One region of the Pantoea trifolii genome, then DNA from elsewhere that is predicted to be linked to it. Evidence: predicted binding sites of a transcription regulator. Region 1 holds the regulator's gene; the other holds the start of a gene.

Region 1 (16,030 bases):
ATGTCTGGCCATATTATGACCACGGCGGAAATCTGTAAAATCATCCAGTCTGAAAACAACCGCGAAATCTGGTTTAAATTACAGGACGCCACCCAGATCAAATATATTCTGCACAAAGGTTTTGTGGGTATCGATGGTATTAGTTTGACCGTTGGCGACGTAACCAAAAGCAAATTCTGTGTGCATTTGATCCCGGAAACGCTGGAGCGCACCACTTTAGGCGCGAAGAAGTTCGGTCAAAAAGTCAATATTGAGATTGATCCGCATACGCAGGCCATTGTGGAAACGGTTGAGCGCGTATTAGCGCAGCGTGAAGCCGCTGCACTGGCGCAGATTGCTAGCGCAGAATAATACCGTTGAAAAAGGCGCCATGCGGCGCCTTGATTCATTTGAAAGCTGATTAACGCGCTACGCGTAAACCGCCATCCTTGCCACGACTGAATACTACCTGCCACAGCTGAATATCACGGGCACGAAACGCACCGGCGCAGGCGTTGAGATAATAGTCGAACATCCGTTTAAAACGTTCGCCATATTTCTCAGCCAGCTGCGGCCACGCCGCCTGAAAACGTTCATACCACGCCATTAACGTCGTATCGTAATCTGCGCCAAAGTTATGCCAGTCTTCCATGACGAAATGCGGCTCACTGGCATCAGCGATTTGACGTACCGACGGCAAACAACCGTTCGGGAAGATATATTTATCAATCCACGGATCGACATTCATATCTGTAGTGAGGGCACCAATGGTGTGCAGCAAAAATATGCCGTCTGGTTTGAGGTTACGGTCAGCAACATCAAAATAAGTGGCATAGTTTTTCGGCCCGACATGTTCAAACATACCCACAGAAACGATGCGATCATATTGATTATTCAGGTCGCGATAGTCCTGCAGTAATATAGTGACATCCAGTCCTTCACAGCGTTGTTGCGCGAGTTTTTGTTGCTCAGCCGAAATAGTCACGCCATGCACCGTGACGCCATAATGGCGTGCGGCATATTCTGCTAATCCGCCCCAGCCACAACCTATATCCAGCAGCGTCATGCCCGGTTCAAGTTGCAACTTGCGGCAAATCATATCCAGTTTGGCTTGCTGCGCGTTTTCCAGGGTATCAGCATCTTTCCAGTAGCCGCAGGAATATTGCATGTAAGGATCAAGCATCAGTGAGAAGAGATCATTACCAAGGTCGTAATGCTCTTTACCCACAATCCAGGCGCGTTTTTTTGATTGCAAATTAGTGAGACGCGCGGCGGCGATGCGCAACGTATCTTTAAAATGCCGAGGTAATTGTTTATCCAGATGGTGTTTTAAAACGCGATGGAAGAACATATCGAGCTGTTCGCACTCCCACCAACCATCCATGTAACTTTCACCTAATCCGAGCGATCCTTCCTCGAGAACGCGTTTAAAAAAATCTGGATGCTTTACCTGAATATCCCAGGGACGAGTGCCATTAACTGCAATATCAGCCCGCTCTAGCAGTTCATTGACGATCCGATACCAATGGTTTTCTTCAAGGCTCACTTCTTCTATAACAGATGAACTCATAGCTTCTCCATCACCTTCCGATCTGAACCTGAGAAAAAGAATAGCCAATTTCCCAAGACCTGTGAGAGAACTCACGGAAAATCCGTGCGCCAGAAATCCGACGTTGTACGACGTAGTACAGAGGTATGAATTTGAGCAGAAAAGTGGGTCGCCGCACCGGATAATGTGCAGACGCCATCCCGCGACAGGGTCGCTAAAGGTATTACATTTATATTATTGATTTAATACAGAATTACTGACCCACAGAGTATATGCTCACGTGGGTCAATATTCAACGGGTTATCGTTAGTTTGCTAACGAAAAGCGCTGGCTTAGAGATTATCTTCGCAGGGACGGGAAGTGTGGGCAATATCACTTTGTGCGTTTACCGTTCGCTGGCAGACAAAGCCCACCCACGCCAGTACCACAGTAGCGACCATCACTAACGTGGTGTTGAACAGCGCCTGTTCAAGGCCGGCGGAGACCAGCAGGCTGGCTACAAAGCACAATCCTAACTGGAATAAGTTCTGTAATCCTGCGGCTTTACCGGTGGCGTGCGGGAAGTGCGCTAATGCTCTGGCAACCACAATTGGATAGATCGCGCCATTGGCCAGCGCCATGCCGCAGAAAGGCATCAACAGCACAAACAGCGGCGCTGATGGCATCAGGGCGATGACAAACAAACTCAGGATGCTCAGGCTATACAGCACCAGCAACCACGGCAGCAGTTGCGCGCCCTGATAGCGATTTAACAGCGTGCGGCAGCCAAAGCCACCAATCAGAAACGCAATGGTCTGCGGAATATAGCTCAGGCCAATATCACCCGGCGTCAGGCCAGCAGCGGCGAGAATGAAAGGTGAGCCTGTCAGCCAGGCGAAAAAGCTCGCCGAACAGGCCGAGTAGATCAAGACGTTACCGCTGTAAACGCGAGTACCCAGCAAGGTCAACCAGCCGGGTTGTTTACCTGACGCCACTTTCTCGCGCTTAGGCGAGGTTAACTGCAGCGTACCCATCAGTAGCACCACGGCAACCAGCGTTAGTGTGATAAAGATGCTGCGCCAGTGGAAGTGGCCGATAAGCCAGGCGCCGAGCAGCGGTGCCAGCGCCGGAGACAGCGCAACCAGCGGCATAATCGTGGCAAACACTTTATTGGCTTTGGCTTTTGGATAGTGATCCACCACCAGCGCCTGCCAGCTTACGGCAGCCGCACAGACACCAATTGCCTGCACAAAACGCAGTGCCAGCATCAGGCGCACATCGGTCACCCAAAGCATCCCCAGACAACCAAGGGCGAAGATGGCTAACCCCGCTAGCAAAATCGGTTTACGCCCGTAACGATCCGACAGCGGCCCCCAAAAAACCTGGGCACAGGCGAAACCGCCGAGAAACAGACTCAGGCTGGCGCTGATGGTGCCAGGTGCGCTAGCGAAATCACGCTGCATATCGCCAAAGGCGGGTAAATACATATCCGTGGCAAGAAAGCCGAGCATGCTGAGCACGGCGAGATAAGGCATAAATGCTTTAGACGACAACATGTTGATTCTCTTTTGGGCAGGTTGAACGCCGGGGAGTGTAAAAGGATGCAACGCGCTTTGTGAAACGCTAATATTTGCATAGTGCTGTTAAATTTTTTGAAGGCAAAATTATGTGGTCAGAATATGCGCTTGAAGTGGTAGATGCGGTGGCGCGCACCGGCAGTTTTAGTGCGGCCGCGCAGGAGCTGCATCGCGTGCCTTCTGCCGTCAGCTATACCGTGCGACAGCTGGAAAGCTGGCTGGCGGTGCCGCTGTTTGAGCGCCAGCACCGCGAAGTGGTGATGACACCGGCGGGCGAGCATTTTGTACGCGAAGGGCGATCTGTTATCAAAAAAATGCTGGCAACCCGTCGACAGTGTCAGCAACTGGCGAATGGCTGGCGTGGGGAGCTAAGTATCGCGGTTGACTGCATTGTTAAACCGCAGCGCACGCGGCAGTTAGTGAAGGATTTCTATCGCCATTTTCCCGATATGGAGCTGATTATCAGCTACGAAGTGTTCAACGGCGTATGGGATGCGTTGGCTGATGGCCGGGTTGATGTGGCGATTGGCGCGACCCAGGCGATCCCGGTGGGTGGACGTTTTGCCTTTCAGGATATGGGCGCGCTGAACTGGCGCTGTGTGGTGAGTCCCGACCATCCGCTGGTCAACAGCACGGAACTGGATGATGAAACCTTGCGGGCGTGGCCATCGCTGGTGCTGGAAGATACCTCGCGTGCGTTGCCGCGCCGTATGACGTGGACGCTGGATAATCAGCGGCGGTTGGTAGTGCCAGAGTGGGAAACCGGGATGGATTGTTTGCTGGCAGGATTGTGCGTCGGAATGGTGCCGGGCCATTTGGCGCGTCCACTGCTGGACAGCCATAAACTGGTTGAACTGGCGCTGCCGCAGGCTTTTCCGGACAGCCCGTGCTGCGTTAGCTGGTCAGAACAGCGCGCGTCACCGGCGCTGGCGTGGTTACTGGCTTATCTCGGGGATGCCGAAACGCTGAACCACGAATGGCTCAGCGAAGTGTCGGCTTAGCGGCGATAGTCGCGGAACGGACCGTACGCCACCGAACGGCGTTCAATTAGCGTTGGCTGGACTTCGATTGTTTGCGGATCTTCGCGCTTGCTGGTGATGCGATCCAGCAGCATTTCCAGCGCTTTTTCACCCAGTTCGGCTTTCGGCTGGTGCACGGTGGTCAGCGCTGGGGTGAAATAGCGCGCGTTGCGCACGTTATCGTAGCCAATGACTGAGATATCCTGCGGTACGCGCAAGCCCATCTCATCAGCGGCGCAAATCGCGCCCATCGCCATGATATCGCCACCGCAGAACACCGCGGTTGGACGCTGTTTCTGATTTAAAATCTGCTGCATCGCCTGATAGCCCGATTCAGGTTCAAAGTCGCCCTGAACCACCCATTCCGGACGCACCGTAATGCCCGCTTCGCTCATCGCCTGCAGGAAGCCAGCGTGACGTCCGCCGCCGGTGTTGCGCTCCATCTGGCCTGGAATGGCACCGATATCGCGATGGCCGCGTTCGATCAGATAACGCCCGGCGAGATAACCGCCCTGAAACGCATTGTCCTGCACGGTATCGGTGAAATCACCGCGTGACGCGCCCCAATCCATCACCACCATGGGGATATTGCGGTTCTCTTCCAGCATCTGCAGCAAATCGTCTGGATATTCCGAACACATCACCAGCAATCCATCGACGCGCTTTTGCGCCATCATCGACAGGTAAGCGCGCTGCTTTTGCAGATCGTTGTGCGCATTGCCGAGAATCAGCGTATAGCCGCGTTCGAAACACCGGTTCTCCACCGCTTCGATAATTTCAGCGAAGTAGGGCGCTTCGCTGGAGGTCGCCAGCAGACCCAAGGTTTTGGTGTGATTAACTTTGAGACTACGCGCCACGGCACTGGGCGAGTAGTGTAATTCTTTGATCGCTTCCCATACGGCGTTACGCGTCTCTTCCGCAACGAAACGCGTTTTGTTGATGACATGCGAAACCGTGGTGGTTGAGACACCCGCGCGTTTTGCGACATCTTTAATTGTTGCCATGAAAATGGTACTCCTGGGCTTATCGCAACTTACTGATAAGTATATTGTTAAACGTTTGCGTCTGCTAATGCTTTTACAGCCCAAAAAAGCGGGCAAAACGGTGTGTTTTAGCAGGCGAAATCACTTCATCACGCTGTTGATACAGGATGCGCAAAATCTGTTGCGCAACGAAAGGCGGCGATTCTAGCAAGCTGATGCGTATAAAACGAGATTTTTGCCCATTGCTGTGCGAAAATCGCTTTAACCCTAATAATTGTGTGACTAAGGAGTTGTGATGAATACCGACCTGAAACTGGCGCTAATGACCACTGTTGGCGCACTGTTGATGATTATCGCCTTCAGCTTTACCGCGATCATGCATTAACAAAAAAGCCGGAGCTGAGAACAGCATCCGGCTTTTTTATGATTGTTGCGCAACAACTAGCGAATAGTTTTTGGCGTCATCATGCGACGCGCGCCCACATAGTGTTTCTGCCAGTAATCCTCACCCAATGCGCTGATCTGAATATCTTTGCCGGTACGCGGCGACTGAATGAATTTCCCGTTGCCGAGATACACGCCCACATGATCGGCAGTGCCGCGATTATTGATGCGGAAGAACACCAAATCGCCTTTCTCGAGCATTTCACGTTTAATCGGTGCCGCATCGCGCAGGTGATACATCTCATTAGCGGTGCGTGGCAGTTTGAATTTCACCAGATCTTTATAGGCGTACCACACTAAGCCGCTGCAGTCGAAACCGGTATGTGGCGAAGCACCGCCCCATTGATAGGGTTTGCCGAGTTGGCCCATCAATTTGGTCATCGCCGTTTCACGCGCCTTTTGATAACGCTGGCGGTGCGCCTTACTCATTTTGATGCCGGTCAGCGCTAACGCTTCATCATCGACGGCGATCTCAGGTGTTTTCTTCGCTAAACGTTGATGACCGTATTTCTTAGCAGAAAGTTTCAGCGGGGATTTTTTGCTGGTGGTCTTGTGCAGCGCGGTTTCTGTTTTGGTCTGTTTTTTGAGTTTGAATTTTTGAACAGCAGTCAGGCGCGATTTTTTGGTGGTGGTTTTCACCGGGCGTCGTTTGCGGCGCTCGTCTTCACGTGCGCTCTTTTTCTCTGCTTTAAGCGAACTGGCATTAACGGGCGCATGCGGAGATGCAGCAGCCACATTAAAAAACAGTTGGGCGAAAGCCAGTATGAAAAGCGTAATTAGTAGACGCATAATCCGGTTACAGGTTAAGCAGGCTGAATGAAAGCAGACTGCGGCAAAGTGAGAGAAATCTGATCAAGTGACCAGCGCCGAGGCAATTCTAATCCACTTTTTTTCCAAAAGGTAAGGCCTTTTTCCATTAATATGTTACCAGATTGATTCTGTAGCAAAAATGAGCGATTTCAGCTGGTTAACGCAGCGAAACTATTGCTAATTATTAATTTATTAATGCCAATTAATGATATGAAAATGTTATTTGTCATGCGTTAACTTAACAAACATGGCGATTCGCCAGTGCAAACGCAAAATCCCGTTTTCAGTCCGGGAGCGAAATCGCTACAATAAACAAACACGAAGTAGAAGATTAAGGAAGGCAATAATGAGTACTGTTGAAAAAATTCAGCGTCAGATCGCAGAAAACCCGATTCTGCTGTACATGAAAGGTTCTCCGAAGCTGCCAAGCTGCGGTTTCTCGGCGCAAGCCGTGCAGGCGCTTTCTGCCTGTGGCGAGCGTTTCGCATACGTGGACATTCTGCAGAACCCGGATATTCGCGCTGAAATGCCAAAATACGCTAACTGGCCAACTTTCCCGCAGCTGTGGGTCGATGGCGAACTGGTCGGCGGCTGCGACATCATCGTTGAGATGTTCCAGCGCGGCGAACTTCAGCCACTGCTGAAAGAGACCGCTGAGAAGTATAAAGAAGCGGAATAATGCAGAAGGCCGACAAATGTCGGCCTTTTCTTTGCTTACTCGGCAGACGCCTCGTCTGCAGATTCTTCACTGAAAGCCAGCGGCCAGCCGCCCAGGCGTTTCCAGCGGTTCACCAACTCACAAAATAGCGTCGCGGTTTGCTCGGTGTCATACAGCGCCGAATGCGCTTGTGTGCTATCAAACTCCATTCCCGCCGCTTTGCAGGCTTTCGCCAACACGGTTTGCCCCAGCACTAAACCACTTAACGCTGCGGTATCAAAGGTGGCAAAAGGGTGGAACGGATTGCGCTTCAGGCTGGCGCGCTCTGCGGCCGCCATCACGAAGTTGAGATCGAAAGTGGCATTGTGCGCCACGATAATCGCGCGATTGCAGCCGCTATCTTTGGTGCCTTTGCGCACCATTTTAAAAATCGCATGCAGAGCTTCGTATTCACTAACCGCACCGCGCAGCGGATTGGTGGGATCGATGCCGGTAAACGCCAGCGCAGCAGGATTCAGAATGGCGCCTTCAAACGGTTCCACATGGAAGTGCAGCGTTTCATCGCGGTGCAACCAGCCGTCTTCATCCATTTTCAGCGTTGTGGCTGCAATTTCCAGCAGTGCATCGGTTTGTGCATTGAAACCTGCGGTTTCAACGTCGATCACAACAGGATAAAAACCGCGGAAGCGTTGGTGGAGAGCGTTTAAAGCGTTCGATTCAGACATCAGGATCTCATGGCAATAAATAGGGCAGCGCGCATTATGGCAAAAATCGCAGGAGGGTGCAGCAGGAGAGGGAAATCAGCCTGCAATTAGCAGGCTGACCAGCAACCTTAGTTGCCTAAGCCGTGACCGGCATGTTTATTTTCAATCAGTTCGATCTTGTAGCCGTCTGGATCTTCAACAAAGGCAATAATGGTAGAACCGCCTTTTACCGGGCCCGCTTCACGCGTTACGTTGCCGCCCGCGCTGCGAATGCGTTCGCAGGTGTCAGCCACGTTGTCCACGCCCAGCGCGATATGGCCGTAAGCGTTGCCGAGATCGTATTTATCCACGCCCCAGTTGTAAGTCAGCTCAATCACCGCGCCTTCGCTCTCTTCGGTGTAGCCAACGAATGCCAGCGTGTATTTGTACTCGGTGTTTTCGCTCTGACGCAGCACGCGCATGCCGAGCACGCGGGTGTAGAAATCGATAGAACGTTGCAAATCGCCAACGCGTAACATGGTGTGAAGTAAACGCATAACATCCTCTTTTTTAAAACGTCATCAGTGAATGACAAGACAACTAAGTATACACACTGATGAAACAACGCTGCCGCCTATCCGAGGCGGCAGCCATTTTCTTACAGGGTGGGATAATCGGTGTAACCTTCCGCGCCGCCGCCGTAGAAGCTTTCAGGGCGCTGCGGATTGAGTGGCGCATCTTGCTGCAAACGAGCAACCAGATCCGGGTTAGCGATAAAGTCGCGGCCAAACGCCACTGCGTCAATCAGGCCGCGCGCAATCAGATCATCCGCTTTCTCAACGGTGTAGGCACCGGCACCAATAATCACGCCTGGGAACAGCGCACGCACTTTCTCACGGAATGCATCGCTGTATGGCTGTCCGCCCGCCCAGTCTGGCTCAGAAAGGTGCAGATAGGCGATGCCGCGCTTGCCCAACTCGGCGATGTACCACAACGCTGCTTTCTCTTCTTCCGGGCCATTTTCCAGATTCTGGAAGGCACCGATTGGCGAAACGCGGATACCGATACGATCGGCAGACCAGTTAGCAATCGCCGCATCCACCACTTCCAGCGCGAAACGGCCACGTCTCTCAATCGAACCGCCGTACTCATCGCTACGCTGGTTTGAGCCGGGTGCGAGGAACTGATGCATCAGATAACCGTGTGCTGAGTGCAACTCCAGCAGGTCGAAGTCGGCTTCGCGCGCATTGGCAGCGGCCTGACCAAAATCTTTGACGATTTGCTGAATTTCAGCCACTGACAGCTCGCGCGGTGCTGAAGTGTCTTCACGATAGACCGAACCATCCGCAGCGCGCAGAGAAGTGCGCGTACCCGCCGCCAGCGCGGTCGGTGCGACCGGTGCTTTGCCTTCTGGCTGCACGCTGTTATGAGAGATGCGGCCGGTGTGCCACAGCTGCACGGCGCTGTGACCGTTAGCGGCATGAATGCCTTCGTTAATCATTTTCCACGCGGCAATTTGCTGCTGTGTGTGCAGGCCCGGCGCACCGGCATAGCCTTTCGCCTGGAAAGAGATCTGGGTGGCTTCGGTGATGATTAAACCGGCACTGGCGCGCTGCTGATAATATTCAGCCATCAGCGGCGTCGGGATATCGCCCGGCTCAATGCTGCGCAGACGCGTCAACGGGGCCATGAAAATGCGGTTCGGTACGGTAATCGCGCCCACTTTGAGTGGGGAGAATAGCTGCTTACTCGCCATATTGATTGCTCCAGGAAGACCGGTCGTCTAGTAACGACGATTTCTAAAAAAATCAGTGGCTTATCAGCCACTGTTCGATGGTGTCGAGCGCCAGACTAATCGGACCCGGCACTCGGGAAATCTTGCTCTGCAAACTGGCTCCGAGCCACAACAAGTAGCAGCGCTGCGCCAGCTGCTGCGGCGTTTGACTAAATGGCAGCGGCTGCTCAGCGGCGACCTCAGTCAAACAGCGCGTGTAGGCAGCGATGATGGCATTGGCACCCTGTTGCAGGGCATCGCGCATGGGTTCGGAGAGATCGCACACTTCGGCTGACAATTTCACGCCAAGGCAGCCAACAATATGACCTTGCTCGATAAACAGCCTTTCGCCGTAGCGGAAATGCGCTAACAGGCGTTCGCGCGGCGGTAAACCGGGCAGATTCAGCTGCTGATCAATCTGTTGCTGGAAGTGGGCAAAGTAGCGCTCAATCAGCGCCACGCCAAAGGCCTCTTTCGAACCGAAATAGTGGTAGAACGAGCCTTTAGTGACTTCCGCCAGCGCCAGCATCTCGATCAAACCCATGCCGGTAAAGCCGCGCTGTAAACAAACCTGCTCGCCAATAGCAAGCAGGTGTTCACGGGTATCGTTGCGTTGCAGAGTCTTGTTCATGGGGCTCAGGTTATTAGACCAGTCAGTCTAGCGCAACCCTCAGGCGGCGGTTTGGCACGATCTGTTCATATCCAATTGCGATTGATACTGCTGCGTCTGGATGTTGAACATGCCTAAAAGCGTATGGAAAAGATTATCTTGCGACACCTTTGCGTCGGCGGCTTGCTGGCGCAAACAGGCCTCATTGATGTGATTCGCCGCCGCGTATCCCGGTGACATCCACATCAGCAGAGGAATGTGAGTTTGCTGTGAGGGCGCAAACATATAAGGCGCACCGTGCAGATACATCCCGCGCTCGCCAAGCGATTCGCCGTGATCGGAGAGATAAACCAGCGCCACATTGAAGCGATCGCTCAGGCCTTTGAGCTTATCGATGGTGCGGCTCAGCATGGCGTCGGTATACAGCAGCGAGTTGTCGTAGGTATTCACCAATGCCTGATGATCGCAATCCTGAATCTGTTTGCTGTCGCAGGTGGGCGTAAAACGGCGGAACTCAGCCGGATAACGCTGATAATAGGCTGGACCGTGGCTGCCCATTTGATGCAGCACAATAATGCCGTCGTTATGCAGGCTATCAACATAGTTATCAAGACGATGCAGCAACACATCATCCTGGCAAAACCCGTCGTGACAATATTGCGGCAGGTTCCACTGCGTCATGTCGGTGTGCGGCACGCGATCACAGGCACCTTTGCAGCCACCATCGTTTTCGCGCCACAGCACGCTCACGCCGGCATGCGCCAGGATATCGAGCACGCCTTCCTGATGATGCGCCAGATTCGCGTCGTAATGCACGCGCGGCATATTGGAGAACATGCAGGGCACCGAAATGGCGGTTTCTGTGCCACAGGAACTGGCGTTGGGATAGTAAATCACCTGCTGTTTTTTCAGTTGCGGATTTGTGTCACGCGCGTAACCACCCAGCGAAAAATTCTCGGCGCGCGCCGTTTCACCCACCACTAACACCACCAGCGTTTTCTTGGTTGCTGCGGAGATTAATGGGCCTTTGTGGGCATCCTCGCCAATTTTTACCAGTTCCTGACTACCTTGCAGATAGCGTTGATCGACATAGTGGCCAGTACCGCTAACCACGTTGGCCGGAGTAATCATCTTGATCAGATTTTTATTGTTGCGAATCAGCGAGGCGTAATCTTTGTAAAACAGCGCCGCCATCAGCAAGATGAGTAATATTGCGCCCAGTGCGCCCGTCAGGCGTTGCAGCAGATTCCACCACCAGCGCGCGCCGCTATTGATGCGCACGCCGCAAATCAGCACCACCGGTACCATTCCCATCAACAGCATCCAGAGTAGATAGCGACTGCTGATCAGCGCGCCGGCTTCCTGCGGATCGGATTCAAAAACGTTTTGAATCATATTGGTGTCGATCACCGTGCCAAAACTGTGCATGAAGTAATTGGCGGCGGCGCTGACTAATACCAGCGCAATCAGCAACGGCTTGCGCAGATAAGGCCAGGCAGCTAGCGAGAAGAGAAAATAGAAAGCCGAGGCGAGCACCAGCGGAATACTGGCGGCGAACAGATAATCGTGGAAGTGATCGTAAGGGATCATTTCCCAGGCGCGCAGCAAGAACAGGGCATTCATGAATAATGCGAAAAACAGGGCGGCAATAAGGTTAAATCCGTTGGTGCCGCACTGAAAGGTGATCGGGAATCTCATGAAAACTCAACGGTAAGAGGTAATGTGACAATCGTATGAAGACAAGATGAGGAAAACCTTAACGAAGATTAAACGTAAGCAATCCAAATCCTTTAAATGCTGGCTTTTTGGTAAACAGGCGTAACGAAATGCCGCGATGGCTTGATTATGCGCAATGCCCGTATACTCTTTGCTCAATGTCATTAAGCTGTTATCAATGTGATTTGAGATGTTAATTGCGGAGTGCATGTGGTCGAGCAACTAGAGTTCTTCCCCGTTCCCAGCCCGTGTCGCGGCATTTGCCAGAGCGACGCGCGTGGCTATTGTCGTGGCTGTTTACGCAGCCGGGAAGAGCGCTTTAACTGGATGAAATTCAGCGATGCGCAAAAGCGCGATGTGCTGCGCTTGTGCCGGCAACGCTTTTTGCGCCTGCAGCGCCAGCAAAAAGTCGATGAAGATCATGATCCACAACAACCGGAACTGTTTTAAGAAAACGACGATCTGCCTTTTCGTTATACTCCCGTTTTCGTTATCTGGAATCGTGTTTAGGGAGTTTAACCATGTTACAACCGCAGGCTATTGCACCGCAGGGACCGTCCTTTTCACCGCTGATTGCCGGTTACTGGCGTTTAATGGAGTGGGGCATGACGCCGCAGCAAGTGGTGCAGTTTATTGAGCACCATTTAGCGCTGGGCATTACCACTGTCGATCACGCCGACATCTACGGCGATTACCAATGTGAAGCCGCCTTTGGTGCAGCACTGCGCCTGGCGCCAGGTTTGCGTGAGAAGCTGCAAATCGTCACTAAATGCGGCATTGCGACGCGCGCTAAACCTGAACACCGTATTGGTCACTACATCACTGAAGCCAGCCACATTCTGCACAGCGCCGAGAATTCGCTGCGCCATTTCAATACCGATTACCTCGATTTGCTGCTGATTCATCGTCCGGATCCGTTGATGGACGCGGATGAAATTGCCGAAGCCTTTACGGCGTTGCATCAGAGCGGCAAAGTGCGCCATTTTGGCGTCTCCAACTTCACCGCGTCTCAGTTCACGCTGCTGCAATCGCGTTTGCCATTCAGTCTGGTCACTAATCAACTGGAAATCTCCCCGCTGGAGCAAACGTCGCTGCTGGATGGCTCGCTTGATCAGTGCCAGCAAAACCGCATCCGCCCAATGGCCTGGTCCTGCCTCGGCGGCGGTCGCGTGTTTAACGATCCGCACTATCAGCCGTTGCGCGATGAGCTGGAGCAGGTGAAGCAGGAGATTGGTGCCAGCAATATTGAGCAAGTGGTGTATGCATGGGTGATGAAGCTGCCAAGCCGTCCGCTGCCAATTATTGGATCAGGCAAAATTGAACGGGTGAAAGAAGCGGTTGGCGCATGCCAGTTAACCCTCGATCGCCAGCAATGGTTTCGCATCCGCAAAGCCGCCATCGGTTACGATGTGCCCTAAAGCGTAAAGCTGCGTCAAATTACGGCAGCCTGGATGAAAGCAGTCCAGGCTTACAGAGAATCTAACCGTAAGGAGACGTTATGAAGAAAATCCTCATTGTTATGCTGGCTCTGGCCTGCGCCGCAGGCGCGCAGGCGGCGTCAGAAGAAGTCACGCTGCATGAAACCACCGCGCAAGGCATCGGGGCGGCAATTGGCAAAGTCACTATCAGCGAAACGCCGTACGGTGTGCAATTTACGCCAGCGTTAAGCGGCCTTAAACCGGGCATTCATGGTTTCCACGTGCATGCTAAAGGCAGCTGTGAACCGGGCGAATCGGACGGTAAAACGGTGGCGGCCGGTGCGGCGGGCGGACATCTCGATCCGCAAAAAACCGGCAAGCATCTTGGTCCGTACGCCGATGGTCACCTTGGCGACTTACCCGCGCTGTTTGTAACCGAAGATGGCAAGGCGAATTATCCGGTGGTTGCGCCACGCATCAAATCCCTGAGTGAAATCAAAGGTAAAGCCTTGATGGTGCATGTGGGCGGCGATAATCATGCCGACCATCCGCAACCGCTCGGCGGCGGGGGGGCGCGTTTTGCCTGCGGCGTAATTTAAACTCCTGGGCGGCAGCTGCTTGTCGCCCTGATTTCCTTCCTTTGAAAAAAATTGACCCATTTTCTGGCTACTCTCAGCGGTTTTTCCGTCCTATGATATTGATTCAGGTATAAAACCTTCAGGGGTGGGAATGAAAGCGCGTGGGATGATGTTGTTATGTTTATTGCTGGTGGGATGCGATCAACCCAACGATACACAATTAAGGTTGGATGCGAGTCGGCAGCTTCAGTGGACAATTGATACCAATCCTCTACGTGCAGATTGTGAAAATATCGCCCGTGGTCGTGAATGGTTAACGCAACGCACTCTTAAGCAGCTGGAAACCAGGGGATGCCAAAATGTGCTTCGCAGTGCAAGTGAAACAAATTTCATCACTACTGCGATCTATCGTCATTCCATGACGATCGTTTGCGGGAGCATTCGCGGTAAAAGTTTTACAGGTACCGAATTAAATCGCCGCTTTGTTTACTCTTCAGAAGAGAAGGCGCTGGTGATTGAACCGATGTCCGATCAAGACAAAACCCGCTTCGAAGGACAGAAATCGCTGCAGCAGTTGCAGGATGATTTTAATCGCCAGACCACGCAATATTGTCAGTAATCAATCTGGCACCGCCTGCGCCAACTGGGCGAGTGAGCAGCGCAGGCGCCACAAAATACCCGCCAGCGTATTGGCTTCGCTCTCCGCTTGCTGCTGCAGCTGGTTAATCATAGTTTCCAGCTCATCGAGCGTGGCCTGCAACGCGGTGTGATGCACGCCGCGCAGGCTCATAATCCGTTGTAGATCCTGCAGGCTGCTGTCGCGCATTTGCCCTAGCGTAGCCGACGTTGGCTGCCATTCGCGCAGCTGCCAGACAATGTGGGAACAGTTGAGTAGCACCACGCCCCAGCGCAGCAGCCACACGCGCGCCTGCTCGTCACGACTGTTACTGAGCTGACTAATATGATGATAAATCTGCGATTCAAAGTGGCTTTCGCTCAGGCGCGGATGACGGCGTAGCTGATCAAGAAACGCATGGCGCAGGGCGCGAATATGCCGACGACTGCGGCGCGCATCGGAACTGGGACGCAGCACCTGAAACGCCAGCCACGCCAGCAGTACGCCGCACACCTTGGCGATATTGTCATTGAGGAAGCTTTGATAATCCCAGTCCGGCGGATTGGTGACGGCGATAAAGGATCCCATAAATACAATGAATTGCCCCCACATTCCCGCGCGTTTCTTCTGCTGCAGTTTGAACAACTGCAAGGTGAGTAACAGCGGGAAAAGCACCAGCAAAAACTGCCACAGCGCACTGATTTGCACCATCAAGCCAAACTGCAGCACAAAACTAAACAGCGACAGCCACAGCAAGGTTTTGAGTAACAGCGAGACGCTGCCGCTGGGCGAAGGCGCGGAAGAGTACAACACGCACGCGATGGCGGTGAGCGTCAGGGCGGCGGCACCGGAATCCCATTGCGTGGTGATCCAAAAGGCGCAGCCCAGCATGATGACGCTAAAAGTACGCAGTGCGCTCCAGCCGGCTTCTGCACTGTCGCTTTCGCGCGCCAGCGATGGCGCATACGGCGGTTGAAAACGGGTATCGGCATCGGCGCGTTCAATCAGGCGAATCCAGCGATTGACGTTGAGATAGACCCAGCAAAAATAGCGCAGTCGCTGGACAAAGGCGCGTTGCCGGTAATCACCGGTTGCTGATGGCGTGATGCCGCGCAAAATCAGCGCCAGACGGTATTTGTCGCAGTGCGGCTGCGCCAATTCGTGCAGCAGTTTTGCCATGGCATCGTAAAGTTCAGGCGGCGCATCGGGCCAGTTCAGCAACATGCGGCGCAGACTGGAGAGCACGCTGGTCAGACGCAGCTGCTGGTGCAGCACATAGTTCAGCACGTTGTTCTGGCGGCGGAAGCGATAGTGGCTCCAAAACGCCTGAATGCGCAGCAGGTTCATGGTGAGAATCTGGCTAATGACATTTTCATGGGCGGTGCGCACGTTATCGGTGCTGCCTTGCTGCAGTAATAACACCGCATGATCCAGCAAACGCGCGTGCATCTGACGCAGTGAACTCATCAGCGCGTTGCCATCCGAGGTGCTGGGCAGAATCATCATCATCAATCCGGCGCAAAGAATGCCGGAGATCACTTCGCACACGCGCGCCTGGGCGATATCCCACAGCTGAGTGACATCGGTGATGTTGACGCTGCTAAAGGCAATGATGGCGGCGGTATATCCCGCCAGCG
Region 2 (16,030 bases), 220 kb from region 1:
CAAAGCAAGCTGGAGCGTTTGACCGCCATCGCCATTACTTTGCCGGGATTGATCAACGCGGCTTCTGGCGTGGTACATCGTATGCCGGGTTACGACGTGCAGGATATGCCGCTGGGAGAAACGCTGGCGCAGCGCACCGGTTTGCCGGTGTTCGTGCAGCATGATATTTCTGCCTGGACGTTAGCCGAATCACTGTTTGGCGCATCCAGCGGCGCACAACATGTCATTCAGATTGTGATCGATGAAACCGTCGGTGCGGGCGTGATCAGCGGCGGACAACTGCTGCATAAAAATGGTCGTACGCTGGTGGAGATTGGTCATACGCAAATCGATCCTTACGGCCAGCAATGTTATTGCGGCAATAATGGCTGTCTGGAAACCGTCGCCAGCATCGGAAGCTTGCTTACTCTCACCGCCCAGCGTTTGCCGTCGCAGCCAGACAGTTTGCTGCATCAGGCACCGCTGACGATTGAGAGCTTATGCGCTGCCGCGCAGCAGGGCGATCGTCTGGCGCGTGATGTGATTGCTGGCGTCGGACATCATATTGGCCGCATGCTGGCGATGATGGTAAACATCTTTAATCCTCAACAAATCCTTATCGGTTCGCCGCTTAATCAGGCCGCCGATGTGCTGTTCCCTGCGGTGAGCAGTACCATTCGTCAGCAGGCGTTGCCCGCTTACAGCAGTGAAATCCAGCTCACACCAACGGCGTTCAGCGATCCCGGTACTTTTGGCGGTGCAGCGCTGATAAAAGACGCGCTCTATAGCGGCCATTTATTGGTAAAACTGTTGCAGGGATAATGACAGCTCGCCTTAAGTTTGTCCTAACGCAATCTGCCTGCGAAAACATTTCCTTAAACTGCCTCCTTCGCACGTTACACATCGCTTTAATGAAGGAGGAGAATGGTGAAAACGCTTTTTGTCACCGGTACCGACACCGCGGTGGGTAAAACCGTGGTATCCCGCGCGTTATTGCAGTGCTTTGCCAAGGCAGATCTCTGCGCCGCAGGTTTCAAACCTGTCGCCAAAAGTGCGCAGCGCACAACCGAAGGCTTACGTAACAAAGACGCACTGCTGTTACAGCAAGTTTCGGGCCTCACTCTCACATATTCCGCCGTCAATCCTATCGCCCTGGAAGAGGACGAAATCAGCACCAGCCCGACGCAGCGCATTGATTATCCGTTACTCACTCGCAGTTTGAACGATTTGCAGCAGCGCGCCGCGCGCGTGGTGGTGGAAGGCACCGGCGGTTGGCGCAGTTTAATGAACGACTTGCAGCCTTTGTCCGATTGGGTGCGGCAGGAGCATTTGCCGGTTGTGTTGGTTGTAGGCATTAAGGAAGGTTGCATCAGCCACGCTTTACTGACCGCCGAGGCCATTGCGCAGGATGGATTGCAACTGGCGGGTTGGGTAGCAAACCGTATTAATCCCGGCCTGGCGCATTACGCTGAAATTATTGATGTTTTGAGCGAGAAGCTAGGTGCACCTTTATTAGGCGAGTTGCCTTACCTGCCGCGTGCAGAGCAGCGGGAACTGAGCGGTTATCTGGATATTTCGCTGCTCGATGACAATATTACGCACGACAACAGTGCAAAGCCTGCGGCCTGATGAAACAAAGTGCCGCAAATTATCAATGGCTGAATCTAATGATTCAGATTCAGCCATCCTTTTTAACGAATTAATTCCTCTATTATTCAATCCTTTACTCCCTGTATTTTATTGCATTCTCTTCTCTGGCGTGATTCATGCATCAGCTGCTCTGATGAATATCTTGCCGGAGCACCTGTATGTCGCAATCAGATGAGAAAGGTTTGTTGTATGGGCTGAATGACCGCATCGGTCCATTGCCTGCATTTTGTGCCGCACTGCAACATGTGCTGGCCAGCGTCGTCGGCATAATTACGCCGCCGCTGATTATTGGTTCCGTTTTGGGATTGCAGGCATGGATCCCTTATCTGATCAGCATGTCGCTGTTGGTTTCCGGTTTGGGTACATTCCTGCAGGCGCGCCGCTTTATGGGCATTGGCGCCGGCATGATCTGCCTGCAGGGCACCAGTTTTGCCTTTCTGGGCGTGATTTTGTCGGGCGGATTGATGGTCAAAGCGCGCGGTGGATCGCCGGAAGAGATCATGGCGATGATCTTTGGCTGCAACCTGGTGGCGGCGATGATTCCGATGCTAATCAGCCGCTGCATCGCGCCATTGCGCAAAGTGTTGACGCCGGTGGTCACCGGTACCGTGATCACATTGATTGGCATCAGCCTGATCAAAGTCAGCATCACCGATTGGGCTGGTGGCCATAACGCCAGCAATTTTGGCGCACCGGGTAATCTGGCGCTCGGCGCCTTGACCCTGCTGGTGATAATCGTCCTTAACCGTTCGCAAAATCGCTGGACGCGGCTGGTTGCCGTGGTTGCTGGCATTGCAGCGGGCTGTATCGCCGCAGCGTTAACCGGTCATCTCACCCTCAAACCAATGGGCGATACGCCGTGGCTGGTTCTGCCAGAACTGTTCCGTTTTGGTTTTGCCTTTGACTGGACCATCTTCATTCCCATCGCCCTGGTATCGGTGATTGCCGTGATTGAAGCGGTGGGCGATCTTACGGCGAACTGCATGTTGTCGCAGCAGCCGATTGAAGGCGAAGCGTTTGAGCGCCGCATGCAGGGCGGTATTTTTGCCGATGGCATCAGCTGTTTGCTCGCCGCCGTATTCTCGGCCTTTCCCAACACCACCTTTGCGCAAAATAACGGCGTCATCCAGATGACCGGCGTCGCCAGCCGTTACGTTGGCATGGTGATCGGCGTGATGTTGGTGCTGCTCGGTATGTTCCCGGCAATTGGCTATATGCTGCAGCAGATTCCACCGCCGGTGTTGGGCGGCGCGACCATTGTGATGTTTGGTAGCGTGGTGGCGGCAGGTATTCGCGTGATGACGCAAACGCCGCTTGGCCGTCGCGAGATGCTGATTGTTGCCGTATCGTTTGGTATCGGTTTGGGTGTGGAAGCAGTGCCTGATGTGCTGAAACAATTTCCCACGCTGATTAGCAACCTGTTTGGTCACGCGGTCACCACCGGTGGGATGCTGGCGATTATTTTGAATGTAGTACTGCCTTCAGAGCGCAGCGAAGCTGTAGCGGCAAAAACGGCTGAGGAATCACGCTAACAAAGCGCACGGAGTCAAATAGCCGAGGGGCATATGGCAGAGGAGTAAAGCATCCCGCGCCAGGGAAGGCGCGGGCTGAGCCTCAGGGATGATTTATGGCGACTTTACGATCTGCCATATGCCCCTCGGCGACTGCTTACGGTTTTATGGATTCAAACGACGGCGCGTACGTCCAGAACTGAGATAATCGGCAATGTAATCCTGCGATATCTCACCGCTATAACGACCTTCCTCATCGACGATCGGCATCCATACCGTGTTGTGCTCATACAACTTCGACAGCACCACGCGCAGGTTCTCTTCTGCTTTGCCGGTCACTTTAAAAGTATGCAGCATCTCTTCGCAGCGGCCCGTGGATCCGCGCGCTTCACGACGCTTCACAAATCCCAGCGGCTTGCCATCTTCATCAACCACCGTCACCGAGCGCATATCGTTATCGTCCATGGAAGCGAAAGCGTCCTGCAATAGCGTTGTGCGCTGCACGGTGATGGTGGGCTGCTGATCGGTGACATCGCCAGCCTGCACCAGCAACAAACGTTTCAGCGTACGGTCCTGACCGACAAAGGAGCCCACAAAGTCGTTCGCCGGTTTGGCTAACAGCTCATCCGGGCTGGCGCACTGCACAATTTTGCCCTGACCAAACACGGCAATGCGGTCGCCGAGCTTCAGCGCTTCATCAATATCATGGCTAACCAGCATCACGGTCTTCTTCAACTGACGCTGCATTTCCAGGAACTCGTTCTGAATCACTTCACGGTTGATCGGATCGACCGCGCCGAAAGGTTCATCCATCAGCAAAACCGGTGGATCAGCGGCCAGTGCGCGAATCACGCCGATACGCTGCTGCTGACCACCGGACATTTCACGCGGATAGCGATGCAGGAACTTGGTCGGATCGAGCGCCACCATGCTCATCAATTCCGTGGCGCGTTCGCGGCAGCGCTTCTTATCCCAGCCCAGCATGCGCGGCACCACGGTAATGTTCTCCTCGATGGTCATGTTCGGGAACAGACCAATCTGCTGGATCACGTAACCAATATTGCGGCGCAGGGTAACGGTATCTTGTCCGCTGGTGTCTTCACCATTGATCAAAATCCTGCCGCTTGAAGAAGGAATCAGGCGGTTAATCATCTTCAGCGTAGTGGTTTTGCCACAACCCGATGGGCCGAGCAGCACACACATTTCCCCGGCAGGCACTTCCAGGCTGACGTTATCCACGGCATTGAGAGACGTGCCGTTCTTTTGCGTAAAGGTTTTCGTCAGGTTTTCCAGTTTTATCATTATCGAATCCCCTTAGGAGTCAGCGCCGACTGCAAACGGTGCAGCAGCCAATCAAGCACAATCGCGAGCAAACAAATCATCAAGGCACCGGCAATCAGCATGCGCACATCGCTGCCGCTGATACCGTCGAGCAGTTGCAGGCCCAAACCGCCTGCACCAATCACGGCGGCAATCGCCATTACGCCAACGTTCATCACCACCGCCGTACGAATACCGCCAAAAATCACCGGCAGCGCCATCGGAATTTCCACCCAGCGCAGACGCTGCCAGAAAGTCATGCCAATCCCACGACCAGCTTCGCGCAGTCCGGGAGACAGATTTTCCAGCGCGGTGTGGGTGTTACGCACAATCGGCAGCAGCGAGTAGAGAAACACCGCAGTAATCGCGGGCAGGGCGCCAATGCCCTGACCGATCATAGAAAACAATGGAATCATCAAACCAAACAACGCAATGGTAGGAATGGTTAACACAATGGTGGCGATGCCGAGCACCGGCGTGGCCAGCCACTTAAAGCGCACAATCAAAATGCCCAGCGGCACGCCAACGATAATGGCGAAACCTACCGCTACCAGCACCAGCCAGGTATGTTGCCAGGTGAGCGACATCAAGGTGTGCCAGTTATTCATGATGTAATGCAAGGTATCCACAGCGCCTCCTTACAGCATGTTCTTAGATTGAAGGAAATCACGCGCCACCTGTTGCGGCGACTGATGATCAATATCGACTCGCTTGTTCATCTCGGTGATCGCTTCGTCGTTAATCAATGCGGAAAGCTGATTAAGCGCCTTATCCAGACCTGGATGACTCTCCAGCACATCCTGACGCACTACCGGCGTGACGTTGTAACTCGGGAAGAAGTGCTTATCATCTTCTAACACTTTGAGTTCAAAACCTTTCACGCGGCCATCGGTTGTATAGATCAAACCCGCGTCAACAAAACCATCGCGAATCGCGTTGTAGACTAAGCCGGGATCCATCTGGCGAATCTGCGGACGATCGAGCGGCATGTTGTAGGCTTTCTGCAGCGGCTTCAGGCCATCGGAACGGCCCGAGAACTCCAGGTCCAAACCGAGTTTCCAGTTATGATCCGGATCGTTCTTGCGTACCTCTTCCAGCTTCGCCACCAGTTGCGACATGGTGTTAATGCCTTCTTTGTCCGCGCGATCGCGTTGCATAGCAAACGCATAGGTATTGTTCATCGGTGCAGGATTGAGCCAGACCAGCCCCAACTTCGCATCCAGCTGTTTTACCGTTTTATAAGCGTCTTCCGTCGACATCGGCTTATTGATGTGGTTAAAGATGATCAGCGAAGTACCGGTGTATTCCCACGTCATATCAATCTGTTTGTTGATCATCGCGTTACGACCAATGGTGGTGGCGATATTGGTCTTGGGGATCACCTGAAAACCTTTCTTCTGCAACCAGATCACCGTCATCGCGGAGAGGATGTGCTGCTCGGTAAAACTCTTGGTTGCCATGGTGATGGGTGTTGCAGCAGCGGCGCTTTGGCTGATTGCCAGCGTCGCGGTGAGTGCCAGCGCAGTACGTTTTACCCAGCGCGCCAGCTTGTTGGCAGTGGCCATCACAAAACTCCTTGTGTTAAGCCGCAGAGTGCGGGCTGAGATAACGTCCCAATGCTGCAAGCAGCATGTCGAGCAACAGCGCAACCAGCGCGGTGGCCACAGCGCCGAGGATCAGCGTAGGGAAGTCGTTGAGGTAGATACCAGGGAAGATCAGCTCGCCAAAGCTGCTGGCGCCGATCAGAAACGCCAATGGCGCGGTACCGACGTTAATCGCCGTGGCGATACGCACGCCTGTCAGAATCACCGGCAGCGCATTGGGAATTTCCACCTGACGCAAACGCTGAAACTTAGTCATACCTATACCGTTGGCGGCTTCGATTAGCGACGGCGGTACCGCGCTTAAACCGGCAAAAGTATTACGCACAATCGGCAGCAGCGAGGCGAGGAACAGGGCAATCAACGCGGGACGATCGCCGATACCGACAATCACCATCGCCAGCGCCAATACCGCCAGTGGTGGCAGCGTGTTACCCACGTTGAAGATTTGCATCACGTACTCTGCCCAGCGACGGGCAAACGGACGACTCAGCAAGATCCCGCTGGGGATGCCCACCAGCAGCGCAAAGAACATTGACCAAAACACCAAAAACAGATGCTGCTGCCCGAGATAGATCAAATCTTCCCGACGGTCGCGCAGCGTGTTCAGCCCCAGCCCCCAAACCAGCAGGGCAATCACCGCAACAATCGCGAGCAGAGCCAGCCCAGCGCGGCGGGCGAGCGATGCATTTTGCATAGCCAGTGTCTCCCTGATTCAAAAAAATCGTTCGATGTGGTGATGTCATTCCCAGGATGGCGGCGCAGTGTCAAAAACGCACACATACGAAAATCCTTCACCCCGTTAAATTGCAGTTAAAATGACTATTAGCAGATGCTTTTTCAGTGAATAACTGGAAAGCACCGCTTAGACCTATAGCAATGCTTGTCGATAAGTGCCAGTTTCTGCGGCAAAATCAGTCAGATAGAAATAATCAAAAACCGCAGCTAACCCGCATGGAATAAGGCATCATACGACAATAAAAAATTTTCATCGAAATAAGTGACCTCGTCACAGATGGGGCGCACGCAGAGGAAACTGGTCTGGTGAATTTTCAGCTAGCCTTGTTAGAAATTAGGGAGACGTATGACTGAAACTGCAGAATTGAACACGGAACATCGCCACTGGATTCTTATCGGCTGCATGCTCGCTATGTTTATGGCGGCGATTGAAGTCACCATCGTGGCCACCGCGATGCCGACCATCATTGCCGATCTTGGCGGCTTTTCGCAGTTTGGCTGGGTATTTTCCATCTATTTACTGACACAAGCCGTCAGCGTGCCGCTCTATGGCCGATTAGCAGACATGTGGGGCCGCAAACGGCTGCTGTTTATAGGCGTATCGCTGTTCCTGCTGGGATCGATTCTGTGTGGATTCGCCCACAGCATGACGTGGCTGATTTTGTTTCGCGCTTTTCAGGGTTTAGGTGCCGGCGCGATTATGCCGCTGACCTCCACCATTGTGGCTGACGTCTATTCGCCGCGTGAACGCGCCAACGTACAAGGCTGGCTCTCCAGCGTCTGGGGCGTGGCGGCAATTATTGGCCCGCTGAGCGGCGCGTGGCTGGTACAGCACTTTAGCTGGTCGGTGATTTTCTGGGTTAACGTACCGATTGGCGCGATCGCCATGTTGCTGCTGGCGCGCTTCCTTCCATCGCGTGAGCAAAATCAGGCCACCACGCTCAATCTTACCGGCAGCTGTTGGCTGATGATCTGCGTGACGGCATTATTAGTCGCGCTGTTACAGGCCGAAGTGCTCGGCTTCTGGCTGCTGCCATTCCTGCTGCTAGCAGTCATCGCCGCCTGGCGTTTAAAACATCATGAACAGCGTGCTGATGCACCGCTGTTTCCGCTGGAAATCTGGCGCAGTCGGCTCATCGTTGCTGGCAACATCGGCAACCTGATTATCGGTGCCAGCATGATGGGCATCAGCGCGTTTTTGCCGACATGGATTCAGGGCATCACCGGCGGCACGCCGCTGCAGGCCGGCAGCGCGCTGGCGATGATGTCGATTGGCTGGCCGCTGGCCAGTACATTGAGCGGTAGGTTGATGCTTATCACCTCCTATCGCTTCACCGCGCAGTTGGGCGCGCTGCTGCTGATTGCTGGCAGCGCGTTGCTGCTGCTACTGCGCAGCGACAGCTCAATCGTGCAGGCCGGATTCACCGCCTTTGTGATTGGTACCGGCATGGGCATGACCAGCACCACGTTTCTGGTATCGGTACAGAACCATGCGCATTACGACATTCGCGGCATTTGCACCGCCTCAATCATGTTCAGCCGCATGATCGGTTCGGCGATTGGTACCGCGTTATTGGGCGCGGTGCTGAACCTCAACTTGTCGCTGCGTCTGCCGCAGGCCGACGATCCGATGCAGAAAATCATGGCGCCTGAAAGCCGTCAGACGCTGTCGGAGGCGACATTGCATGACTGGACCGGACAAATCGCCAGTTCTTTACATTGGGTGTTTGTAGTGTCGTTGCTGATTGCGCTGCTAACGTTGTGGGTGGCGTGGATAATGCCGCGGCAAAGGCCGGAAGTGGAGTAAAAGCAGGGCGGCCAGAGAGCCGCCCGAAAGTTTACTGCGCTGGCGTATCCTGAGAGCTGCCCGCGCTGTCTGGCACGGTGCTGTCACCATCACGGCCATTTTTCTTGTAGACGATTTTCTGTGTGTCGTTCTCACAATGACCCACAACCTGGCCGCCGACCTGATCGGCTTGATCATTGGCCACGATATCCAGCGTGAAGTCCGATTCGGCGACGCCGTTGTTAATGATTTTTTTGCTGATGTCCGCTTTGACGCTTTCACAAGACGCCTGCGCCAATACCGGCAGCGACAACATCGCCATCAGCAGTACTGCATTACGTTTTTTCATCATTCACTCCTTTGGTCAGAAATCCTGTCAAAACTATAGCAGTGATAAACGATTAAGGTGCAATTGGACGTCCGGTGCGGCGGTCAAGGCAACGCAGCGTATTCGGTTCCCAATAGGCGTTAACGTTGTAGCTCTTTTCGCAGGAGTCGCGGGTATCAAAGGCTTTATCCGCTTTATCGAACTCTTTCTCGACGCGGGTATTGACCTTGTTACGCAGATTTTTAGTATCGTTCCACTGCTCTTTGCTCTGGCGCGCGGCTTCATTGCTGGAGGCGCTGCTGCCATCTTCAATGATCAGGCGATCGGTTTTGGCACACGCAATTGGCGCAGCCATTAACAGGCTCGACGTCACCACGGTCGCCAACAGGGCGGATAACAGTTTTTTCATCGTCATTTCCTTCAGTTAACACCAGCACAGCCGGGATCGCGGCTGTAACAACCATGGGCGCTAGTATATCATCGCTGCTTCTTTGCTCACCAGCGGTGAGCGCTTTGTTTAGCTTAGTGAGATATTTTCTATGCTGGTAAAAACCGCCTTGCTGTTTTTTATCACTGCGATAGCGGAAATTGTTGGCTGTTTCCTGCCGTGGCTATGGTTGAAGAAGGGCATGACGGCCTGGCTGCTGGTGCCCGCCGCAGCAAGTCTGGCGCTGTTTGTTTGGTTGTTGACGCTGCATCCCGCCGCGAGCGGGCGCGTCTATGCAGCCTATGGCGGCGTATACGTGTTAACCGCGCTGATCTGGCTGCGCGTGGTGGATGGCGTAAAACTCAGTACATGGGATTGGGTCGGTGCGCTGGTCGCCTTTAGCGGCATGTTGATTATCGTGACAGGTTGGGGCCGGGTGTAATAACCGGCAACACAGGCATTGGATATTAGGGGAAACATCCCGATGAGGTCGTAGCGGCGAAAGCCGCCGGAGCGCCTCACGGGATGGTCGCCCCGGGTATCCCCGGGTATCTCGATCAAACAGCGTATAACCGCGATTAACCTTTATGCACTTTCAATCCTGCAGTGGTTTGCGTCACCGGCATAATCTCCAGCGTATTGATGTTGACGTGCTTAGGCAGCGTCGTTACCCAATAGACCGCTTCGGTCACATCTTCCGCCGTTAACGCGGTGGTGCCTTCGTAAACCTGGCCCGCTTTATCATCATCGCCCTTGAAGCGCACGTTGGAGAACTCGGTGCCGCCCACCAAACCTGGCTCGATATCGGTCACGCGCAGCGCGGTGCCGTGCAGGTCGGTACGCAGATTCAGGCTGAACTGGCGCACGAACGCTTTGGTCGCGCCATACACGTTGCCACCCAAATAGGGCCAGCTGCCCGCAATCGAACCGATATTCACGATATGACCGACGTTGCGCTCCACCATCGCAGGCAGCACCGCACGCGTCATGTACACCAACCCTTTGTTGTTGGTGTCGATCATATTTTCCCAGTCTTCGATATTGGCTTTGTGCGCCGGTTCCACACCCAGCGCCAGGCCAGCATTGTTCACCAGCACATCAATATTGCGCCATTCAGCGGGCAGGGAGGCAATCACTTCATCGATGGCGGCGCGATTACGCACGTCCAGCTGAACGGTATACAGATTATCGCCCAGCTCATCTTTCAACTCTTTTAAGCGCTCAGCGCGACGTCCGCTGGCGATCACTTTATGACCTGTAGCAATGAAGCGGCGGGTGATACTTTGACCAAAACCAGCGGTTGCGCCAGTAACAAAAATAATCATCTCACTGTTCCTTAAACGATTTCAGGTTATCAGCCACACCTTAGCATTAACCTCGAACCCATGCTCATGAAAACCAAAGGCAGCGTGTTGCAGGATCTTTCCTGCACATCGCGAGTGCATCAGCGCACCACAAAGGCGCACGTTTGCGGGCGATCAACTCGCCATGTCAGGTAAAACTTAGCGCAATGTTAAATCGCAACCGTTTGCGAACCCAGGCAACCGGTTGCGCATACGTTTGCTAGCCAGGCTTGACACGAAAACCCGCCAAATCAATCTATTATATTGAAAGTAAACAGTATTTTTTGTTCTTTGCATTGGCATGCGCTTTGCAAACTATCTTTAAGGCAATCACCTGCACTAATAAAAAAGCACCAAGGAACCATTATGCCTTACGCACCCGAAACGCTGCTGCGCGCCAGCTTCTTTGATTTCACCGCTCTGGCCGCGCAGCCAGACGACATCGCTGCCAACGCGCGCTATCTCGAAGATGGCTTATTAACGCTGCGTGACGGCAAAGTGGTCAGCCTTGAGAGCTGGCAAATCGCGGAAGGGCGCGTCGATCACACGCGCGTCACCGATCTGCGCGGCAAACTGATCGTGCCCGGTTTTATCGATACCCATATCCATTACCCGCAAACCGAAATGATCGGTGCCTTTGGCGAACAGCTGCTGGAGTGGCTCAACCAATACACTTTCCCGGTGGAGAGCCAATATCACTGTCCCGACCACGCGGCAAAAATGTCGGCGTTTTTCCTGCATCAGCTGTTGTCGAACGGTACCACCACCGCGCTGGTGTTCGGCACCGTGCATAAGCAGTCGGTGGATTCCCTGTTCAGCGCGGCACAGCAGCTTAATATGCGGCTCATCGCTGGCAAAGTGATGATGGATCGCAACGCACCGGAATACCTGACCGAAACGCCGGAAGAGAGCTATCAGCACACGCGTGAACTGATTGAGCGCTGGCATCAACGCGGTCGTCTGAGCTACGCACTCACGCCACGTTTCGCGCCGACCTCGTCGCCCGAACTGCTGGACAAAGTGCGCCAACTGCGTGAGGAGTTCCCTGATGTCTGGATGCACACGCACTTAAGTGAAAACCAGCAGGAGATCGCCTGGGTGAAAGCGTTATTCCCGGAGCGGGCGGGCTATCTCGATGTCTATCATCACCACCAACTCACCGGCAAACGCAGCGTGTTTGCGCACTGTTTGCATCTGGAAGATCAAGAGTGGCAATGCCTGCATGACACCGATTCATCGATCGCCTTTTGTCCAACGTCAAACCTGTTCCTCGGCAGCGGCTTATTCAACATCAAACGCTGCTGGCAGCAGGGCGTGCGCATGGGCATTGGCACCGACGTGGGGGCTGGCACCACCTTTAATCTGCTGCAAACGCTGGGCGAAGCCTACAAAGTCGGCCAGCTACAGCAGTACAAACTCAGCGCCTGCGAAGCGTTCTATCACGCCACTTTGGGCGGTGCACACGCGCTCGACCTCGATGACGTCATCGGCAACTTTAATCCCGGTAAAGAGGCTGATTTTGTGGTGCTCGATCCGGCGATGTCGCCGCTGCAAAAGCTGCGAAACGCCAACAGCAAAGATATCTGGGAGCGGCTATTTGTGATGATGACACTTGGCGACGACCGCAACATTGCGCAAACCTGGGTGAGCGGCAAGCCGGTTTGGCAGCGCGAAAGTGAGGAGCAAATCGCATGATCCAGTTCTTACTCAACGATCGTTTAATTACCGAACGCGAGCTCGATCCCAATCTCACTGTGCTTAACTACCTGCGCGGCCAGCAGCAGCGTCGCGGCACCAAAGAGGGTTGTGCCTCGGGCGACTGCGGTGCCTGCACCGTCACGCTCGGTAAAGTGGTGGATGGCGAGATGCAGTATCAGGCGGTCAACAGCTGTTTGACGCTGGTAAGCAGCCTGCAAGGCAAGCAGCTGATTACGGTGGAAGATCTCAAGCAGGGCCGCGAACTGCACAGCGTGCAGCAAGCGATGGTGGATTGCCACGGGTCGCAATGCGGTTACTGCACGCCGGGTTTCGTGATGTCGCTGTTTACCCTGCAGAAAAACAGCGCTGGCTGGAATCGTCATCAGGCGGAACAGGCGCTGGCAGGTAATTTGTGTCGCTGTACCGGTTATCGTCCGATCATGGATGCGGCGCAGCAGGCATGCGAACAACCTGTTGCGGATGCCTTCAGTGCCAATGCACCCGCGTTAGTGCAGCGTTTACAGGCGCTCAGCAACACCGAAGTCCAGATTATTGAAGCCGCAGGCAGCCGCTGCTATCTGCCAAAAACGCTCGCGCAGCTCGCCGATCTTTATCAGCAATATCCCGATGCCCGTTTGGTGGCCGGTGGCACCGATCTGACGCTGCAAATCACCCAGCAATATAAGCGTCTGCCGCTGCTGATTGCGCTGGAGCAGGTTGATGAGTTGAAGGTCTGCCACGAAGATGAAACACATCTTTATCTTGGCGCTGCCGCCTCATTGCATCATTGCTATCAGTTTTTAGCGCAGTACATTCCGGCGTTTAGCAGCATGCTAGAGCGTTTTGCCTCGTTGCAAATCCGTAATCAGGGCACGCTCGGCGGCAACATTGGTAACGCATCGCCGATTGGTGATTGCGCGCCGATGCTGTTGGCACTGAATGCGCGTCTGGTTTTGCAGCAGGGCGATAAGCAGCGAGAAGTCCGGCTTGATCAATTCTTTACTGCCTATCGCCAAACGGTCTTGCTGCCGGGGGAATTCATTCGCAGCATCTCCATCCCTAAAGTGACGGTGTCACCCAACTTTACAGCGTGGAAGGTGGCGAAACGGCTGGATGATGATATTTCCGCCGTGTTCGCCGCCATCAATCTGCAAGTCGAGGAAGGTGTGATTGTGGAAGCGCGACTGGCTTTTGGTGGCATGGCCGCCACGCCGAAGCGTGCGCTGGCGGCTGAAGCCCAACTGCTGGGTCAGCAGCTGAATCTTAGCGCCATTGAAAAAGCCTGCGCTGCATTGAGCGAGGATTTTCAGCCGCTGAGCGACTTTCGCGCCAGTGCCAACTATCGCCTGCAGGTGGCGCGCAATCTGTTGCGCCGCTATTACGCACAAGCGTCTGGCGAGCTGACCCTTACTGAGGTATCGCGCTATGTCTCATAACCGTCCGGAACTGAACGAAACGCTGCTGAAAACCCAGTTCGCCACCGGCATGCAAACGGGCGTGGGGCGCAGTAACAAACACGAAAGTGCCGACAAGCATGTCTCCGGTGAAGCGCTGTATATCGACGACAAGCCCGATCTGCCGGGATTGCTGCATCTCTGTCCACGACTGAGCGAGCACGCGCATGCGCGCATCAAAAAACTGGATGTGCAGCCGTGTTACGCGGTGCCTGGCGTGGTCAGCGTACTGACGTGGCGCGATGTGCCGGGCCTCAATGATGTGGGTCCGCTGGAACCCGGTGATCCGCTGCTGGCGCAGGACAAAATCGAATATTTCGGTCAGATCGTGATAGCCGTGGCGGCTGAATCTCCGGAAGCGGCGCGTGCCGGTGCCGCAGCGGCAATTGTTGAGTATGAAGCGCTGCCCGCGGTGCTCGACGTGCGTGAAGCGCTGGAACAGCGCTTCTTTGTGCAGCAGCCGCACATTCACCAACGCGGTGATGCCGAAGCCGCGCTGGCGCGTGCATCACGTCGTATTCAGGGCGAATTTCACATCGGCGGTCAGGAACATTTCTATCTGGAAACCCAGATGGCGCTGGTGATCCCCGGCGAAGATGACAGCTTGCAGGTGTTCTCCTCGACGCAAAACCCCACCGAAGTGCAGAAGCTGGTCGCGGAAGTGATGAGCATCACTATGAACAAAGTCACCATTGATATGCGGCGCATGGGCGGCGGCTTTGGCGGTAAAGAGACGCAGGCGGCGGGCGTGGCGTGTTTGTGTGCCATTGCCGCGCGTCAGCTGCGTAAACCGGTAAAAATGCGCCTGGCGCGCCGCGACGACATGCAGATCACCGGCAAACGCCATCCGTTTTTTGTCCGCTACGATGTTGGCGTCGATGACGATAGTCGTTTCTGTGGCGTGAAGATCGATCTGGCCGGCAACTGCGGTTATTCGCTCGATCTCAGCGGATCGATAGTCGATCGCGCGATGTTCCACGCCGATAACGCCTATTACCTCGGCGATGCGCTGATTACCGGCTATCGTTGCCGCACGCATACCGCTTCGAACACCGCCTATCGTGGCTTCGGCGGGCCGCAAGGCATGGTGGCGATTGAGCAGATCATGGATCACGTCGCACGCGAGCTCGGATTAGATCCGCTCGAACTGCGCAAACGCAATTATTACGGCAAAACCGATCGCAACATCACCCATTACCATCAGCAGGTGGAAGACAATCTGCTGGATGAGATGACCGCGCAGCTAGAAACCAGCAGCGATTACGCCGCGCGGCGTCGTGAAATCAGCGCGTTTAACGCCAGCAACCGTTTTATGAAACGCGGACTGGCGCTGACGCCGGTAAAATTCGGCATCTCATTTACCTCCAGCTTCCTCAATCAGGCCGGTGCGCTGATTTTGATTTACACCGATGGTACGGTGCAGCTCAACCACGGCGGCACCGAAATGGGTCAGGGCTTAAACACCAAGGTGGCGCAGATTGTGGCGGAAGTGCTGCAGATTGATATCAGCCAGATTCAGGTGACTGCCACCGATACCGGCAAAGTGCCCAACACCTCGCCAACTGCGGCGTCCAGCGGGGCCGATCTTAACGGCAAAGCGGCGCAGAATGCGGCGCAAATCCTGCGCGATCGCTTAACCGAGATGCTGTGTCAGCAACATCAATGCGCGGCAGAAGCGGTGCATTTCAGCAACGGCATTGTGCGCGTCGGCGAGAAACACTTCACCTTCGCTCAGGTTGCGCAGCAAGCCTGGCTTAATCAGGTGCCGCTTTCTGCCACCGGTTTCTACAAAGTGCCAGGCATTCATTACGATCGCGCTGCCGGACGCGGCAAACCGTTCTATTACTTCTCCTACGGCGCGGCCTGCTGTGAAGTGCTGGTGGATACGCTGACCGGCGAATACCGTTTGCTGCGCGCCGACATTTTGCATGACGTGGGCGCGTCGCTGAATCCGGCCATTGATATCGGCCAGGTTGAGGGCGGTTTTGTGCAGGGCATGGGCTGGCTCACCTGCGAAGAACTGGTGTGGAACGACAAGGGCAAATTGCTCACCGATGGCCCGGCCAGCTACAAAATCCCGGCGATCAGCGATGTACCGAGTGATTTGCGCGTCACGCTGGTTGAGAACCGCAAAAACCCGCAGGACACGGTGTTCCACTCCAAAGCCGTCGGCGAACCGCCGTTCATGTTGGGCA

Evidence for each region. Region 1 encodes PurR, which represses purine synthesis genes. Its sites were predicted from a motif close to CANGCAAACGTTTGCNTG; they were not measured.
Region 2: the regulator PurR is predicted to act here: its motif matches at 10,858-10,875, upstream of guaD (guanine deaminase).

What each region holds. Positions count from the first base shown of each region.
Region 1 covers NZ_JANIET010000001.1:1,860,241-1,876,270, forward strand. The annotation lists gene NQH49_RS08660 (riboflavin synthase subunit alpha) at 1-351, shown strand, start outside; gene cfa (cyclopropane fatty acyl phospholipid synthase) at 401-1,549, opposite strand; gene punC (purine nucleoside transporter PunC) at 1,861-3,063, opposite strand; gene punR (DNA-binding transcriptional activator PunR) at 3,174-4,085, shown strand; gene purR (HTH-type transcriptional repressor PurR) at 4,082-5,107, opposite strand; gene cydH (cytochrome bd-I oxidase subunit CydH) at 5,382-5,471, shown strand; gene NQH49_RS08690 (C40 family peptidase) at 5,528-6,319, opposite strand; gene NQH49_RS08695 (Grx4 family monothiol glutaredoxin) at 6,684-7,019, shown strand; gene rnt (ribonuclease T) at 7,055-7,723, opposite strand; gene gloA (lactoylglutathione lyase) at 7,831-8,238, opposite strand; gene nemA (alkene reductase) at 8,340-9,437, opposite strand; gene NQH49_RS08715 (TetR/AcrR family transcriptional regulator) at 9,490-10,086, opposite strand; gene eptA (phosphoethanolamine transferase EptA) at 10,126-11,763, opposite strand; gene NQH49_RS08725 (DUF1289 domain-containing protein) at 11,992-12,231, shown strand; gene NQH49_RS08730 (aldo/keto reductase) at 12,303-13,199, shown strand; gene sodC (superoxide dismutase [Cu-Zn] SodC) at 13,280-13,798, shown strand; gene NQH49_RS08740 (hypothetical protein) at 13,929-14,396, shown strand; gene NQH49_RS08745 (FUSC family protein) at 14,397-16,030, opposite strand, start outside.
Region 2 covers NZ_JANIET010000001.1:2,081,992-2,098,021, reverse strand. The annotation lists gene mlc (sugar metabolism global transcriptional regulator Mlc) at 1-801, shown strand, start outside; gene bioD (dethiobiotin synthase) at 907-1,608, shown strand; gene NQH49_RS09745 (nucleobase:cation symporter-2 family protein) at 1,788-3,161, shown strand; gene osmV (osmoprotectant ABC transporter ATP-binding protein OsmV) at 3,306-4,442, opposite strand; gene osmW (osmoprotectant ABC transporter permease OsmW) at 4,442-5,089, opposite strand; gene NQH49_RS09730 (glycine betaine ABC transporter substrate-binding protein) at 5,099-6,025, opposite strand; gene NQH49_RS09725 (ABC transporter permease) at 6,042-6,758, opposite strand; gene NQH49_RS09720 (MDR family MFS transporter) at 7,146-8,606, shown strand; gene NQH49_RS09715 (DUF1161 domain-containing protein) at 8,638-8,934, opposite strand; gene NQH49_RS09710 (DUF1283 family protein) at 8,987-9,322, opposite strand; gene NQH49_RS09705 (YnfA family protein) at 9,456-9,782, shown strand; gene ydfG (bifunctional NADP-dependent 3-hydroxy acid dehydrogenase/3-hydroxypropionate dehydrogenase YdfG) at 9,919-10,665, opposite strand; gene guaD (guanine deaminase) at 11,050-12,378, shown strand; gene xdhA (xanthine dehydrogenase small subunit) at 12,375-13,817, shown strand; gene xdhB (xanthine dehydrogenase molybdopterin binding subunit) at 13,807-16,030, shown strand, end outside.